Regions from separate parts of the Fictibacillus arsenicus genome, predicted to be linked through region 3. Evidence: predicted binding sites of a transcription regulator. Region 3 holds the regulator's gene; each other region holds the start of a gene.
What was found. Region 3 encodes Rex, which represses fermentation and respiration genes when NADH is low (regulators of the CRP and FNR family bind a similar motif). Its sites were predicted from a motif close to TTGTGAAATATTTCACAA; they were not measured.

Region 1 (5,339 bases), 1.6 Mb from region 3:
GTCCTGCTGTATACACGATGGCATGCGCACCGAAGTCAGCCGTTTCAGAAGAATTGATGCCGCTTATGGGAAATAACACGATCATAGCAAACAAAAATGTGTAAAAGCTGATGGTCAGTGTCTCGTACTTTTTTGATGCCAGTTTGCCAAAAATACTATAAAGGGAGTAACCGAATCCAGCTCCGAGTCCAGTAATTAAACCTGTCCAAGACAGCTCGGAGAAATTTCCCGAAAAAATACCCGAAACAAACATACAGCCTAAAAAAGTGATGAATAATGCCATAAGCTTCTGCCAAGTTAATTTTTCCTTGAAAACAAAGATAGAAATCAACAAAACAAAAACAGGTGCTGTATATAACAAGATAGCTGCGATAGCGAGTGAGGAGTGCTGGATAGTTGTAAAGTAACACCAGTTAAAGAAGGAAATACTCAGTACGCCTGTACCGAAAAAATACCAGCTGTCTTTTAATTTTATTTTTAAAAGCCCTGGACGGTAAATAATGATCCATATGAAAAAGAAGATAAACGCGCTAATGGCTCTTAAGAAAACAATCTGTAAAGGTGTGTATCCGATTGAAGCCAGCTCTTTAACGAAATAACCGATTATTCCCCAAAAAGACGCACCGATCGCCACAAATAGGAATGCGATTTTAGTTTGATATGACATAGTATACATCCTTTGTTTTGATGAAAATCTGTTCCTATTTGAACTCTAACAAAAAACACCTTCACTGTATAGGACAATGAAGGTGATGATCTTGTATTCTACTTATGGACTTTATCAGAGATTTTATCAGTTTCATCATCATCTTTTACAATATCTTCATCTATATCATCTTTGAAAGCAAATGATAGCAGAAGTGATACAAGGATTCCGCCGCCGATTAGGTTTCCGATGGAGGCTGGAATCAAGTTAAGCAATATGAATTCATACCAGCTGTATTCAAAGCCTTCTAAAACTGTAATACTGAAATATCCCATATTTGCAACTGCGTGCTGGAAGTTCCCGGCTTCGAATATAATTACCGGTAATAAAATACCAAAGATTTTGCCCATTACATCACGAGCCGCTGTAGCAAGAACTGCAGCTATACCAATAAGCCAGTTTGCAAGAATTCCTGAAAAAAGAACTTGAAACCATCCCCAAGTTCCGCGCTCTGTAAACTCCATCTTTTTTTCCATGAATTTGAGCAGCCCTTCATAAAACTCTCTATCAAGAGAACCTGATAAATTCAGTAAAAATCCAACAAAAAGGGCACCTAAGAAATTTCCAATATAACAAATTCCCCAGAAACGCAAAACATTTTTGCTGATCCAATACTTGCTCTGCAAAATATAACTTGGGAGCAATACATTGATCTCGGTAAATAGTATGGAACCAGATAAGAATATCATGGCATAACCAATGGCAAATCCAACACCTGCTAGCAAATTATATGGACCTGGTGTATGAACTTCCATTGATAAAAGAACGGAACCTAGCGCTCCAAATGCAATGAATGCACCGGCCATAAAAGATAGAATAAATTGTGCTAAGTTAGTAATCTTTAAGGATTCTTTTCCTTCTTCAATAAAGTATTCAATAATTTGTGCTGGAAAGAAATACTGCCGATCAGGTACATCAGGTGATTTTTTTTTGTTTTTTTCCATTCATAGTCCCTCAAGTTTCATCATTCTTGTTTTAATACTCTTCCCAAAACAACAAGCATAGAAACTAAATAAAGAAGAAAGTATTTAAAATGTAATTTAATGCACATTCATGATTTGTGGTAAAATAGAGAGGAAGGGAAGTGCTCACTTGAAAGGATCAGGGAACATTTTTAATCAAGGAGATACGGTAACTGTTTTAAAAACAGGTGAATGCGTCACCATCTCAAAATTTCAGTATGTTAAACATATGAAGAAATATTGTTATAAAGTTAGTGAACATCCTAGTACTTTTTTCTTTGAAGAGGAATTTGAAAATGGCAAAAAGAAACGCTGAATTTGCTATTTGACATATAAAGAAAAAAAGAGCATTCCCCAAAAAAGGGGATTGCTCTTTTTTCATAAACAAAATACTTATCTGGATGCTGTATGTCCAGCCGTTGCAGTTGCATTAGATTTAAACCCAACATATAAAGATGAAAATGCGATTGCAAAATGCAGAATGTTTGTTGCGATCATAAACATAATTCCTGCAAATTCATGAGTGAATAATCCTAATATGGCTACAAGCAGATACACGATTCCAAATATTTTCGCATAAAGAATACTTTTTGCTTCACTTGAACTTATAAACAACGCAACAATACCAGAAACGATATGAATCACGTTATGAATAGGAGTTAGATGGAATAATCCTTCCATTGGAAACACAAATCCTATAACACCAAGAATAAGAAAAACGATTCCTAAAACCTTTACAAATTTACTAGCCATCCTAATACCTCCAAATTTTTAATATGATTACAAACATTTATTCCACATTTTCTCATTTTGTAAACATGTTGTATAACATTTGTTAATTAAATATATAACTATTTTCTTTTTTTATTCCAGTTATTTCGCATGCGACAAAATTGGAGTTATTTTTTAATCCAATCCGACAGATTTCTTACATTTAAAAATGTATAATCTCCAAGCAAAGAGGGTGCAGGGGGATGAAAATATGAACGTACTGCAAAACTTAGTACTTTCTACAACGATCTTACTTTCGAGTACGTCTATTTTTGAAGCAGATCAATTTCGAAGTTTCTGGAAAGAGGCGATTTATAAACATACAGATCCCGAAATATCCATTGTGTTTGCCGGTGATACAATGATGGACTGGTCAATAAAGGACACCGTTAAAACAAAGGGACCGGATTATCCTTTCCGTTATGTGAAAGAAGAAATTGAAGCAAGCGATTATGCTGTTGTAAACCTTGAAACAGCAGTTACTAACCATACTGGGGTTTTCTCAAAAGAATATAACTTTAAGTCAGATCCTATAGCTCTTCAGGGTTTGAAAAATGCTGGGTTTGACCTTATCTCCCTTGCTAACAACCACACGATGGATTACGAGGCAGAAGGGCTGCTAGATACAATGCATTATATTAAAACTTATGGCTTGTCTTACATAGGAGCAGGAAACGACACGAAAGAAGCATACAATTCAAAAGAAGTTGTGATCAAAGGAAAGAAATTCAGGTTTCTAGCGTTTTCGAGGGTACTGCCGAGTACATCATGGGGAGCAGGTGAAAGCAGTCCTGGGCTGGCTAATGGATACAACTTAGATCTCTTGGAAGAGATCGTCAGCCGAGAGAGTAAATTGTGCGATTACTTAATGGTTTACATGCATTGGGGGAAAGAAAGAAGCAAGCATCCGGAACCCTATCAAGTTAACTATGCACGAACCATGATAGATGCTGGGGCAGATGCTATTGTTGGTTCTCACCCTCATGTTCTGCAAGGTTTTCAATATTACAAAGGAAAGCCTATTGCTTATTCTTTAGGAAACTTTTTATTTCCGGATTATGTAAAGGGGAATAGTGCAGAAACGGGATTATTGAAAATTAATATTATTAATGGAAAAATAGGCATGCAGTTTAAACCTTATTTCATTAAAAATGACACGATAATAAAACTTGATCCAGACGAGGAAAAACGCATACTGGCTAAATTAGAAGAGCTTTCCTATCAAATAAAATTAACGGGGTATGATTTTAAATAAAGGCTGTTTTCGTAATCTTTGTCGTTATTGAAAGAGGCTAATTTCCGCTCTTTGGACTCGCTTTCCGCAGGGTGTGCGGTGAGCCCATTCGTCGCTTTGCGTCATTGAATGGTCTCACCTGTCCCACTCATCCTGCTGGTGTCTCGCCCTTCCGCTCCAATTAACTATACAATGAAGAATTAAAAATTTCTCTGTAGCAACAATCTGTTAGAAAAGAGCTTAAATAAAATATTTATGTATAATGAGAGACTTCAGAGTTTCTCATATTTTTGTTGATGATTACCAAATATACATGAAATTTGTCTTAGATTAAGTAAACAAAATGAAATATTAAAGACTACTATACTCATGCGCAGAAATCTCTTCTCCTCTATATAATTTTAATATATTCAAATAATTAAAATTTTTGGAAGGAGATGCAGCGGTGAAAAAGGGACTTATATTATTTTTTACTTTAATGTTAGTGGGGATATCAGCTATGAGCGATAAAACTCAAGCGGCAAGCTATGTAAATCCGAATCAAACATATACATATGAAACGATGACGAGTAACATTAAAACTCTCGCGCAAAAATATCCGGGACTAGTCCAATACCGTTCTCTAGGGAAAACACCATATGGAAGAGACATATGGGCAGTAAAGCTTGGCAGAGGTGATGCGACTGTGCTTTATAATGCCTCACATCATGCCCGAGAATGGATCACAACGAATATCGTGATGGAGATGATCGATCAATACAGTGGAAAATATGTAGTAAATGGAACGATAGACGGATACAATGTTGCACACGTACTGAATAATACGTCTATATGGTTTATCCCCATGACAAATCCAGATGGGGTGACTCTCCAGCAAAAAGGATTGTCCGCTTTTCCATCTGCAGCACATGCGAACCTTATAAAAATGAACGGCGGAAGCAAAGATTTTAAAAGATGGAAATCCAATGCACAAGGAATAGACCTAAATCGCCAGTATCCAGCCCGATGGGAAGAAATCGATAATAACGCTAAAGCACCCTATTATAAAGACTATAAAGGAAAAGCACCACTTCAGACGACTGAAGCAAAAGCAGTTGCTGCTCTTACATACTTAGTCGACCCAGAACTAACAAATTCTTATCATACAGCAGGAAGAATTTTATATTATCATTTTAACTATGGCTCCAACACCTATGAGGGGGATAAGACACTAGGAACTACGCTATCTGGAATGACAGGGTACAGGCTCATTCCTCCTGATACGAATTTATCCAGTGGAGGCGGATATAAAGACTGGTTCATTCAAACATTCAAACGTCCTGGTTTTACTTTTGAACTTGCACCATATGCAGGAGAAACAAATCCGCCGATCTCCATTTTTTCAGAAGAATGGAACAGAAATAAAAAAGCAGGACTTTACATGGCGATTGAAGGAGATAAGAGGTGGGAAAACCGAATAACACCTCTGACCAAAACAATAACCTTGACTCAAAAAGTACCACTGCATGATCGTCCCAATACAAAACATAAAATGGCAGCGGCGAGTCTATATCCTGGAACATATAAAGTGAATGCGTCATTTGGAAATTTTTATCGCATACAAACTATTCTTGGACCTAAATGGATCTTAAAGTAAAAAAGATTAAAACAAGCAGTGATTTGCTGC
Region 2 (5,339 bases), 120 kb from region 3:
CGCCCAACGAGAGCCCACATCATCCAATTCCCACACAAAAAAGCCTCCTGCTTCAATAAGCAAGAGGCTTTCTCACACATATTAATGACTTCCATGCTCCTCAGAATCATTTCCACCGCCATGGTTTTCATGGTTCTCAGTCTTCGGTACGTCATGTTTTTCGTGTTTTGCGTGGCCTGCTGTCATTACCCAGACAGAGCCGATAACGATCACGATGGCTACGAACGCTGCAAATAGGATGTTACCTACCTGTACGCGGCCCGTAAGCTTAGTGCTAGTTGAGTTCTCTGTTAAGTGCATGAACATCAAGAGCTGCAAGGCAGCCTGCAAGAACGCAAATCCGAAAATGATAATTAAAATCCAAGTCAGTGATAAATCAGTTTCCAATGCGACCCATAGTGCGACTAGCGTCAACACGATGGAGAGCACGAATCCAATTAAGTGTTTCCAAGGGAATCCGCCATGTCCATTAGCTGCAGTTTTATTAGCCATGATGCATCACCATCCCCATCAGATAAACGGCAGTGAAGATGAAAATCCACACAACGTCTAAGAAGTGCCAGTATAGACTAGTGATGAAAACTTTTGCAGAAGTGGCTGGCGTCAAACCGCGCTTAGCCACTTGGATCAAGACCATCGTTACCCAGAAGATACCGAACGTTACGTGGGCACCGTGCGTACCTACAAGAACGAAGAATCCTGACCATGCTGCACTTGTACCAATGTTTGCACCCTCATGAATGAAGTGCAAGAACTCCTGAATCTCGAAGTAAAGGAATCCGAGACCTAACCCAAGAGTTATAATCATCCAAAGCATCAAGCCTTTTACATTATGACGGCGCATTTCGTGAACAGCGAGTCCGCAAGTGAAACTACTTGTTAGAAGCAAGAAGGTTTGAATCAACAAACTCTTTACTTCAAACAGTTCACCAAGAGCCGGACCGTCTGCAATTCGATGCGTTAAAACCATATACGTTGCAAATAGCGTTGCGAATAACGCAACCTCTGCCCCTAGGAAGATCCAGAAACCGAGAATATTTAAACGCCCGACCTCCGAACGATACTCTAAAGGCGTGTTGGGGTCGTGTGTTTCTGCATGTGCCATTTTTTCACGCCTCCTTATTTAGAAATCTTTTCTGTTTCGAGTACTTCTTCAACACTTACATAATACCCGTCATCATATTCAAATGAACGGTAAATCAATGTTCCGATAACACCAATTCCACCGAGAATCGCCATCCACATCCAGTCAAATACAAAACCGAATCCGAGAACGAAGAAGAACGATCCCATAATGAACGGTACACCAGAGTTGCTAGGCATATGAATCTTTTTAATATCTTTAGCAGTTAACTTCTCTACCTTGCCTGCTTGCTTCTGTCTCCAGAAATGGTCAAGACCAGTAACCTCTGGAATTTTAGCAAAGTTATAAAATGGCGGCATTGCTGATGGAGTAGACCATTCAAGCGTACGGCCATCCCATGCGTCACCAGTTGTTTCACGCTTCGCGAAACGGAAGCTGTAGTACATGTTGTAAACAAGAACTAAGAACGCGATACCCATCATGAATCCGCCGAGTGTAGAAACCATGTTCAATGGACCCCAGCCAGACTCTTCGCTGTACGTGTACACACGTCTAGGCATACCATCAAGACCTAGGAAGTATTGAGGCATGAAACATACGTTAAATCCGATTGTGAACAGCCAGAATACCCATTTACCGATACGTTCGTTCAGCTTGTAGCCAAACATCTTAGGGTACCAGTAGATAAGACCTGCAAAACAGCCAAACACTGTACCTGCGATCAGCACATAGTGGAAGTGAGATACCAGGAAGTATGTGTTGTGGTACTGATAGTCAGCAGCTGCCATTGCAAGCATGACACCTGTAACCCCGCCGACTACGAAGTTCACAATAAAGCCTAGTGACCAGAGCATCGGTGTTGTAAACTGAATCTTACCTCTGTACATCGTGAACAGCCAGTTAAAGATCTTAACCCCCGTCGGAATACCGATCGCCATTGTTGTAATGGAGAATACAGAGTTAACGGCTGCTCCTGAGCCCATCGTAAAGAAGTGGTGGACCCATACCAAGAAACTGTATCCAGCGATAAGAAGCATAGACCAGATCATGGCCTTATAACCAAACAACGTTTTTTTAGAGAACGTAGAAATAATTTCTGAGAAAATACCGAATGCCGGCAAGATTACGATATATACCTCTGGGTGACCCCATAACCAGAAGAGGTTTGCCCAAAGCATATCCATCCCTTCCCCTTGAAGAGTAAAGAAATGACTTCCGAATAAACGGTCAAATGACATAAGTGCTAGTGCTACTGTTAAAATTGGGAAAGCAAAAATGATAATAACCATTGTTACAAGCGATGACCAAGTGAACATCGGCATACGGAATAATGTCATTCCCGGTGCACGCATCTTAAGAATCGTAACAAGGAAGTTAATACCGGTTAATAATGTACCGATACCCGCAATCTGCAGACCCCATAAGTAGTAGTTCTGCCCTGGTCCCGGACTAAGTTCGTTACTTGCAAGCGGCATGTAACTCGTCCAGCCTGCTGATGGTGATCCACCGATAACAAATGAAATGTTAAACAGCATAGCACCGATAAAGAACGTCCAGAAACTTACGGCGTTTAAATATGGATAAGCTACATCACGAGCTCCAATCTGCAATGGTACAACTACGTTTATAATACCTATTAAGAACGGCATTGCCATGAAGATGATCATGATCGTACCGTGAGTTGTAAAAATCTCGTTATAGTGCTGCGAATCGAGGAACTTCGCCTCAGGAACCGCGAGCTGTGTACGCATTAAGAGCGCATCGACACCACCGCGGAAAAGCATAAGAACTGCAGAAACGATATACATGATACCAAGTTTTTTATGGTCAACAGTTGTAAGCCATTCAGTCCAAAGCCATTTCCACTTTTTATATCTAGTCATGTAAAACAGGATTCCCGCCATTGTTAAGACAATGGAAACGTCAGCGCCATAGATGAGCGGGTCGCCTGTTACGAAAAATTCATCCCATTTCATATTAAGTTGCCTCCTCTGTTAATGGGCATGTGAATCCCCATGAGACTCTGATTCTTCTTGTTCTTGTTGTTTCTTTTCCTTTTCTTCTTCACGCTTTTCTTTTGCTGCTTTGGAGTGAGGAATTAACGGCTCATAGCCTAATCGCTCACGAGCTTTAATCGCATAATCAGCTTCATCAGCATGGTTAACAAAACCTAAGTGAGTAGAAGAGAACGTCATTTCTTTCACGTGGCCAGGAAGCATCAGCTTATCGTACTGCTCCTTCGTCAGTTCAGGAGCATCAGCTTTCGTTTCACTCGCCCACTTTTCAAACTCTTCATCAGACATAGCCATCACATCAAACGTATGATCTGTAAAACCTTCTCCTGTAAAATTGGAGTTTCGTCCCTCATACGTTCCTTGCTCATCAGCTTGCAAGTAAAGCTTTGTCTCCATACCAGCCATCGCATACTTTTGGCCGCCTAGTTGAGGAACCCAAAATGATGCCATAGAATCGGCTGAAGTCAATTTAAATAGAACAGGTCGATCTTCAGGGATATGAAGATAGTTTACTGTTTCAATGTCTTGCTCAGGGTATGTGAAAACCCATTTCCAATCCACAGATGTTGCATGAATAACCAATGGTTTTTGATCTTTCGTCTCTTCAGGAGGTCCTTCTAGAGAGTAGATCGTTTTAACCGTTGGAACAGCCAATGCAATGGTAATAATAATAGGAATGATCCACCAAATCGTCTCAAGCAAATGACTTCCTTCATTATCAGGATCATATCCCTTATGATTTTTGCGGTCACGATATTTATAAACAATAAAAGCTGTAAGTGCATATACAACCAGCAGGATAAATAACATAAACCAGATCGAATACATAATAAGATCCTTCTGCTGTTCACCAACAGGTCCTTTAGGATCTAAAACCACCATATCGCTGCAGCCGCTTAGCATAAACACGGCTATCAATAACCCGAATGTTAAAAACGGCTTTAACCGTTGCATCACCAGGTCCACCTTCCTTTCTCTATTTAAAAGCATTCATTTTGCCTTTTATACATCGAACCACAAGTGATTATAGTACATTGTGAAAAAAATCACAATGGATATCAAAGGCAAAACAAAATGACAAAAAACCTTTGCCCTCATAGTATCAGAATCCCTTGAAATGTGGCTTATCCGTAACGAAATGTCACGAGAACTTCAAATAAAGCTCACAAGTTTATCACAGTTTTGACATACAATGTTCACGAATTTGGAAGAGCCTTCATCTGCTGGTAATGGGATGCCCCTCTTTTAGAAAGTTCAGTTTTTAATTTTTACCCTAATTGGAAAGGCTTCACACCTTTTTAGCGAATTTTTACAAACATAAATAAACGCAGGATCCTATTATCCTGCGCGTATTATTTATTCCGTTCTATTATTATTCTGTAATCCATTAAAAAACGACCCTGCCCGAAGGCAAGGTCGTCTCACTTAATTCCTTATGCACTTACTTCAACTTGATTTTCACTGTCATTGTAAGCATCCGTATCTAATTGTTTCTGAACTTTACTTGTTAATAGTCCCGATGTCATCGCGCCGCTGACATTCACCGCTGTACGGCCCATGTCGATCAATGGTTCAACAGAAATTAATAGACCTGCAAGAGCAATCGGAAGATCCATCGCAGATAATACGAGAATCGCTGCAAATGTCGCTCCGCCACCTACACCTGCTACACCAAAAGAGCTAAGCGCTACAACTACCACGAGCGTCAACAAGAACGATGGTGACAGCGGATCAATTCCGACAGTTGGAGCGATCATTACAGCAAGCATCGCTGGATAGATTCCGGCACATCCATTCTGGCCGATCGAAAGTCCGAAAGAACCTGAAAAGTTCGCAATTCCATCAGGTACACCCATGCTCTTTTGTGTACGGATGTTTAAAGGAAGCGCCCCTGCACTTGTACGAGATGTAAAGGCAAAAGATAGTACCGGGAATGATTTTTTCATATATGTGATTGGGTTTAACCCAGCAAACGTCAGCAGCAACAAGTGAATTCCAAACATGATCAAAAGTGCTACATAAGAAGCAATGACGAACTTACCGAGCTTCGCGATTGCACCCATATCACTAAGTGCGACAGTCTTTGTCATTAAAGCAAGTACTCCGTATGGTGTTAAACGAAGAATTAATGTAACAACACGCATGATAACCGAGTAAAAAGCATCCACAATCTTCGCAAAAAGCTCAGCATGTTCTTCTTGCTTGCGCTTCACACCCAGATAAGCAATCCCAAGGAATGC
Region 3 (5,339 bases):
CATAATCTTTTAAAAGGCGTTCATACTCTGCAGCGTTTTCTAAAACACCGGGATCGCCCATGCGCGCTTCCATTTCACGCAGCTTTTTCTCTTTTTTTCGAAGAGGTTCAAAGACTGAGAGCATTTCGTTCCATATCGTTTCATCAGAATCAAGACCGGCATCCTGTGCGAGATAGCCTGTTTTCACATCTTTTGGAATCATGACATGACCGGAATCGTATGAATACTCGCCTGTAATCACGCGGAGAAGAGTAGACTTTCCTGCGCCGTTTCTGCCAACAAGCGCAATACGTTCTCCAGTTTGAACTTCTAATTTTATATTGGATAAAATGACGTCAGCACCAAAAGACTTTGTGACGTCTTGAACTTGTAAAATAATCATTTCAATTCACCTCTATGAAAAAGGGTGATTATTTAATTTAGTGGCTTTATTCCAAAGAATTGCTGCTTGTGAACAAAGCATTGGTTACGCTTCATTGACAAGTTGGTTGGAGCGTAAGGTGCGAGACTCCTGGGGGATTAGCGGGACAGGTGAGACTCCTAACGGCGCAAAGCGCAGAGGAGGCTCACCGCACGCCCCCCGGAAAGCGAGCATCCTGAAGCGGAAATCAACTACTTCCACTAGCCTTTAAATAACAATCATAACCCTATCTATTAGTAGTTTAGCGCAGTTTGGGGATTCACGCCAACAAAGGGAATGTTCAACATTTTGCAATATTTACATGGAAGAAAATAACGACAATAAAAGCGGTTTCGTGTATATTCAACATGAGGAGGGGTTTTATGAAAGAGTTAACCCATTTTAACGAAGAAGGCCGTGCCAGAATGGTGGATATTTCAGAAAAAGAAACATCATACCGGACTGCCATCGCGGTCAGCGGGATAACCGTATCTGAAGAAGTCTTCCTTAAGATTAGAGATAACAAGTTCAAAAAAGGGGACGTTCTCGCAGTTGCTCAAATCGCTGGCATCATGGCGGCTAAAAAGACATCTGACTGGATTCCAATGTGCCACCCGCTCTCATTAACCGGCGTTGATCTTTCCTTTCAATGGGACAAAGAAAGTGACGAAGGTTACAAATTAAACATACAAGCTGAAGTAAGAACAAAAGGAAGTACTGGAGTAGAGATGGAAGCACTTACGGCCGCTTCAGCTGCAGCATTGACCGTATATGATATGTGTAAAGCAGCTGATAAAGGAATGATCATCGGTCCTACATATCTCGTCTCAAAAACAGGCGGAAAGAATGGGGATTTCGTACGCTCATCAAGCCCCGACAAAGTATGATACAATAGGAAAAGATAAGCTTTCTGAATATGGAGGGCAAAATACATGAACCAAGATCAGCTAAAAATACCGCATGCTACAGCTAAACGGCTGCCATTATATTACCGGTTTCTAAAAAATCTCTCTTCCTCAGGAAAGCAAAGGGTGTCCTCTGCTGAATTAAGTGAGGCTGTAAAAGTAGATTCTGCTACGATACGAAGAGATTTTTCCTATTTTGGTGCGTTAGGGAAAAAGGGTTATGGCTACAATGTTAACTACTTGCTCTCATTTTTCCGCAAAACCCTTAATCAGGATGAAACAACAACGGTTGCTTTAATCGGAGTAGGTAATTTAGGCACTGCCTTTTTGCATTACAATTTTACAAAAAATAATAATACAAAAATAGAAGTAGCATTCGATGTAGATGAATCTAAAATCGGTACAGAGATTGCCGGCGTACCTATTTACCATACGAACGATATTGAAAGTGAACTTGAGAAACGGGGAATTGATGTTGCCATTCTTACTGTGCCAGTGGGTGCAGCCCAGCCGATCGCCGATCAGCTGGAAAGAGCGGGTGTTAAAGGCATATTGAACTTTACGCCGGCACGTCTGACCTTGTCTTCAGAAATTCGTGTACATCATATCGATTTAGCTGTAGAGCTTCAGTCACTCGTTTATTTTATGAAAAATTACTCTTAAAGGAGGAAGTACAATGTTAGGACCAGGAAGTATTGCAGTAATTGGACTTGTAGCTTTAGTTATGTTTGGACCAAAGAAGCTGCCTGAATTAGGAAAAGCAGCAGGTAAGACGCTTCGCGAGTTCAAGCATGCAACAAAAGGCATTATGGACGATGATGATAATAACAAAAAAGAAAGCGAAGAACCGAAGAAGTAAGGATGTTTTTCTATGACCACTGAAAAAAATATGACGTTATACGACCACGTTGGTGAGTTAAGAAAACGCATCGTGTGGGCACTAATAGCTTTCTTTGTCTTTCTCATCGTTGGATTTTTCTTAGCTAAGCATGTGATCGTGTATTTGCAAAGTGATCCAATCGCTAAAGATATTCAGATGAACGCATTTCACTTAACAGACCCATTGAATGTCTATATGACTTTTGCATTCTTTATCGGCTGTGTATTAGCAGCGCCAGTCGTGCTGTACCAGCTATGGGCGTTTATCAGCCCCGGTCTTTATGAAAATGAACGAAAAGTAACACTCATGTATATCCCGATAGCCTTTTTGCTATTCTTAACGGGATTAGCATTCTCCTATTTTATTCTCTTTCCGTTTGTCGTAAGTTTTATGAGCAATGTTGCTACTGCACTTAGTGTTGAAGGAGAATACGGGATTCAGGAATATTTCTCATTTTTATTTAATATCACATTGCCGTTTGGATTGCTGTTTCAGTTCCCGGTTCTGATCATGTTTCTAACACGATTAGGAATTGTAACACCTGACTATTTAAAGAGAATCAGGAAAATTGCTTACTTTGGGATCCTAGTTATAGCAGGATTCATTACTCCGCCAGAACTTTTGTCTCACTTAATGGTTACTTTCCCGTTAATTCTTCTTTATGAGATCAGCATCTTGATATCAAGAACAGCATACAAAAAACGAATGAAAGCCGAAGTGGAAGCTCTTGTGAAAGAGAAAGAAGCTGAAGTTGAATCTGCATATAATGAATAAGAGGGCCACTTTATGGGAGCCCTCTTTTTGTGTATTTCTTAAGGTTACACGTCAAAGTAGTTTCGTTCCACGCCAAATACCTCAGATTTCACGCGATGATCTAGAAATCTCTATTCAAAAAGAAAAAACTGCCCCCGGAAGGGCAGTTTTCATATCTATTTCTTTCGTTTTCTTTTCAAATGGTTATTTAAAGCGAAGTATCGGATGGCATTTGCGAAATCGAACGTTGCGACAACCATGGTGATGATCGTCCAAAAGTTCGTCATGCCGTACTCACTGGCATAATGGACAGCTAAGTACGTAAAGACGACTCCGATTCCTAAATATAAAAATGCCATAAACAATGGTGATGTCTTCATAACAGTCCTCCAAAAATCAATTGCGCTGTTTCTAGCTGTTTTTCCATTTCCTTGATTTCATCAGCAAGGAAAATCTGGACGATCAATACGAGTGTATTCATTGCGACGTGTGCGGCGATTGGAACAATAAGTCTTTTCGTCCGAACGTACAGAAATGCAAAGGTAAAGCCCATTGCTGTATAAATTAAGAGATGTGTAAAGTCCGCATGAACAGCAGCGAAAATAAGAGAACTGATCAAAGCAGATAGAAAGAAATTAAATCGTTTATGAAGTGATCCGAAAATAATCTTTCGGAAGATAATCTCTTCTAGTATTGGGCCGACAATAGCCGTGACAATCATAAAGTATTGTACATCTTTTACGATTTCAACAAGTTTTTCTGTGTTTTCAGAACCTGGCTGGATTCCAAATACGTTTATTTCAATAAGGCTGGCAATAATTTGAGCGGCATACGCCATAAAAATACCGATGATCGACCACATGACTGCAGAGCCTTTAGACACCCGTTCAGAATCGCGATGCCGGCTTTTCATCTCAGGAATCAGCATGTAAAGGATAATAAATAGAGCGGCTACAAAACTTATTGTGCCCCACATTCCGAACAATTGGTTTTCGGGAACACCAAGTTCATTTAATAGAGGAATTCCGAGATATCCCGAGAATTGCATTAGTATGTATATAAAGATGATCCACCAGTATTTTTTCTTCAAATTAAGTTCTCCTTTAATTCCTCACGCGAATACTCTTACTTATTATTACTCTTTATATGCTAACCCATTTTAACATAGAATAGGCATAGCTCGCGAGGATATCGATTTTGAGAACTTTTTCATATTTCCTGCTTGCAAAGTTTTAAAGTTTTATTTATTATTAGAAATGGAGTTAGCACTCACTAACAAAGAGTGCTAATAAGAAAATTTTTTAACTATTTAAGGAGGGTGTTTCACTTGTTAAAGCCATTAGGTGACCGTATTATTATTGAGCTTGTAGAAGGTGAAGAAAAAACTGCAAGCGGCATTGTATTGCCAGATTCAGCAAAAGAAAAGCCTCAAGAAGGAAAAGTTGTTGCTGTAGGTACGGGTCGTGTGACGGATAACGGCGAGCGTATCTCTTTAGAAGTTTCAGAAGGAAACACAATTATTTTCTCTAAATACGCTGGTACAGAAGTGAAGTACCAAGGCAAAGAATACTTGATTCTTCGTGAATCTGACGTTTTAGCTATCGTAGGCTAATCTCAGAGAATGGAAGCTTCAATATTTTGAAGCTACATAAATAAAAGCATATGTAAGTCACTACTTTTTTAAATTAATGGGAGGGTTTTTACATGGCTAAAGATATTAAATTTAGTGAAGATGCACGCCGCTCAATGCTTCGTGGTGTTGATGCATTAGCGAACGCTGTAAAAGTAACGCTTGGACCTAAAGGGCGCAACGTTGTACTTGAAAAGAAATTCGGTTCTCCGCTAATCACAAATGACGGTGTAACAATTGCAAAAGAAATCGAGCTTGAAGATGCATTCGAAAACATGGGTGCTAAGCTTGTAGCTGAAGTAGCAAGCAAAACGAACGACGTTGCAGGGGACGGAACAACAACTGCAACAGTTCTTGCCCAAGCGATGATCCGTGAAGGACTTAAGAACGTAACAAGCGGTGCAAACCCAATGGTACTTCGTAAAGGTATCGAAAAAGCGACAGCTGCTGCAGTAGCAGAGCTTAAAGCGATTTCTAAGCCAATCGAAGGAAAAGAATCAATCGCACAAGTTGCAGCGATCTCTGCAGCTGACGATGAAGTAGGTCAGTTGATTGCTGAAGCGATGGAGCGCGTTGGAAACGACGGAGTAATCACGATCGAAGAATCTAAAGGATTCACAACTGAGCTTGAAGTGGTTGAAGGTATGCAGTTCGACCGCGGATATGCATCTCCATACATGGTAACAAACTCTGACAAGATGGAAGCAGAGCTTGAGAACCCGTACATCCTTATCACAGATAAGAAGATTACGAACATTCAAGAAATCCTTC

Region 1: ABE41_RS15270 (formate/nitrite transporter family protein) is a predicted target of Rex. The motif match lies at 1,740-1,757, and genes of this name have one in related genera.
Region 2: qoxA (cytochrome aa3 quinol oxidase subunit II) is a predicted target of Rex. The motif match lies at 4,134-4,151, and genes of this name have one in related genera.

The regions. Positions count from the first base shown of each region.
Region 1 is NZ_CP016761.1:2,978,901-2,984,239, reverse strand. Features, by position in the region: gene ABE41_RS15275 (DMT family transporter) at 1-667, opposite strand, end outside; gene ABE41_RS15270 (formate/nitrite transporter family protein) at 766-1,650, opposite strand; gene ABE41_RS15260 (DUF4383 domain-containing protein) at 2,062-2,421, opposite strand; gene ABE41_RS15255 (CapA family protein) at 2,651-3,694, shown strand; gene ABE41_RS15250 (M14 family zinc carboxypeptidase) at 4,173-5,309, shown strand.
Region 2 is NZ_CP016761.1:369,114-374,452, reverse strand. Features, by position in the region: gene qoxD (cytochrome aa3 quinol oxidase subunit IV) at 82-492, opposite strand; gene qoxC (cytochrome aa3 quinol oxidase subunit III) at 485-1,105, opposite strand; gene qoxB (cytochrome aa3 quinol oxidase subunit I) at 1,120-3,060, opposite strand; gene qoxA (cytochrome aa3 quinol oxidase subunit II) at 3,079-4,056, opposite strand; gene ABE41_RS02065 (L-cystine transporter) at 4,533-5,339, opposite strand, start outside.
Region 3 is NZ_CP016761.1:484,298-489,636, forward strand. Features, by position in the region: gene ABE41_RS02690 (ABC-F family ATP-binding cassette domain-containing protein) at 1-382, opposite strand, end outside; gene moaC (cyclic pyranopterin monophosphate synthase MoaC) at 784-1,287, shown strand; gene ABE41_RS02700 (redox-sensing transcriptional repressor Rex) at 1,333-1,968, shown strand; gene ABE41_RS02705 (twin-arginine translocase TatA/TatE family subunit) at 1,982-2,164, shown strand; gene tatC (twin-arginine translocase subunit TatC) at 2,177-2,959, shown strand; gene ABE41_RS02715 (YdiK family protein) at 3,115-3,318, opposite strand; gene ABE41_RS02720 (CPBP family intramembrane glutamic endopeptidase) at 3,315-4,028, opposite strand; gene groES (co-chaperone GroES) at 4,266-4,550, shown strand; gene groL (chaperonin GroEL) at 4,643-5,339, shown strand, end outside.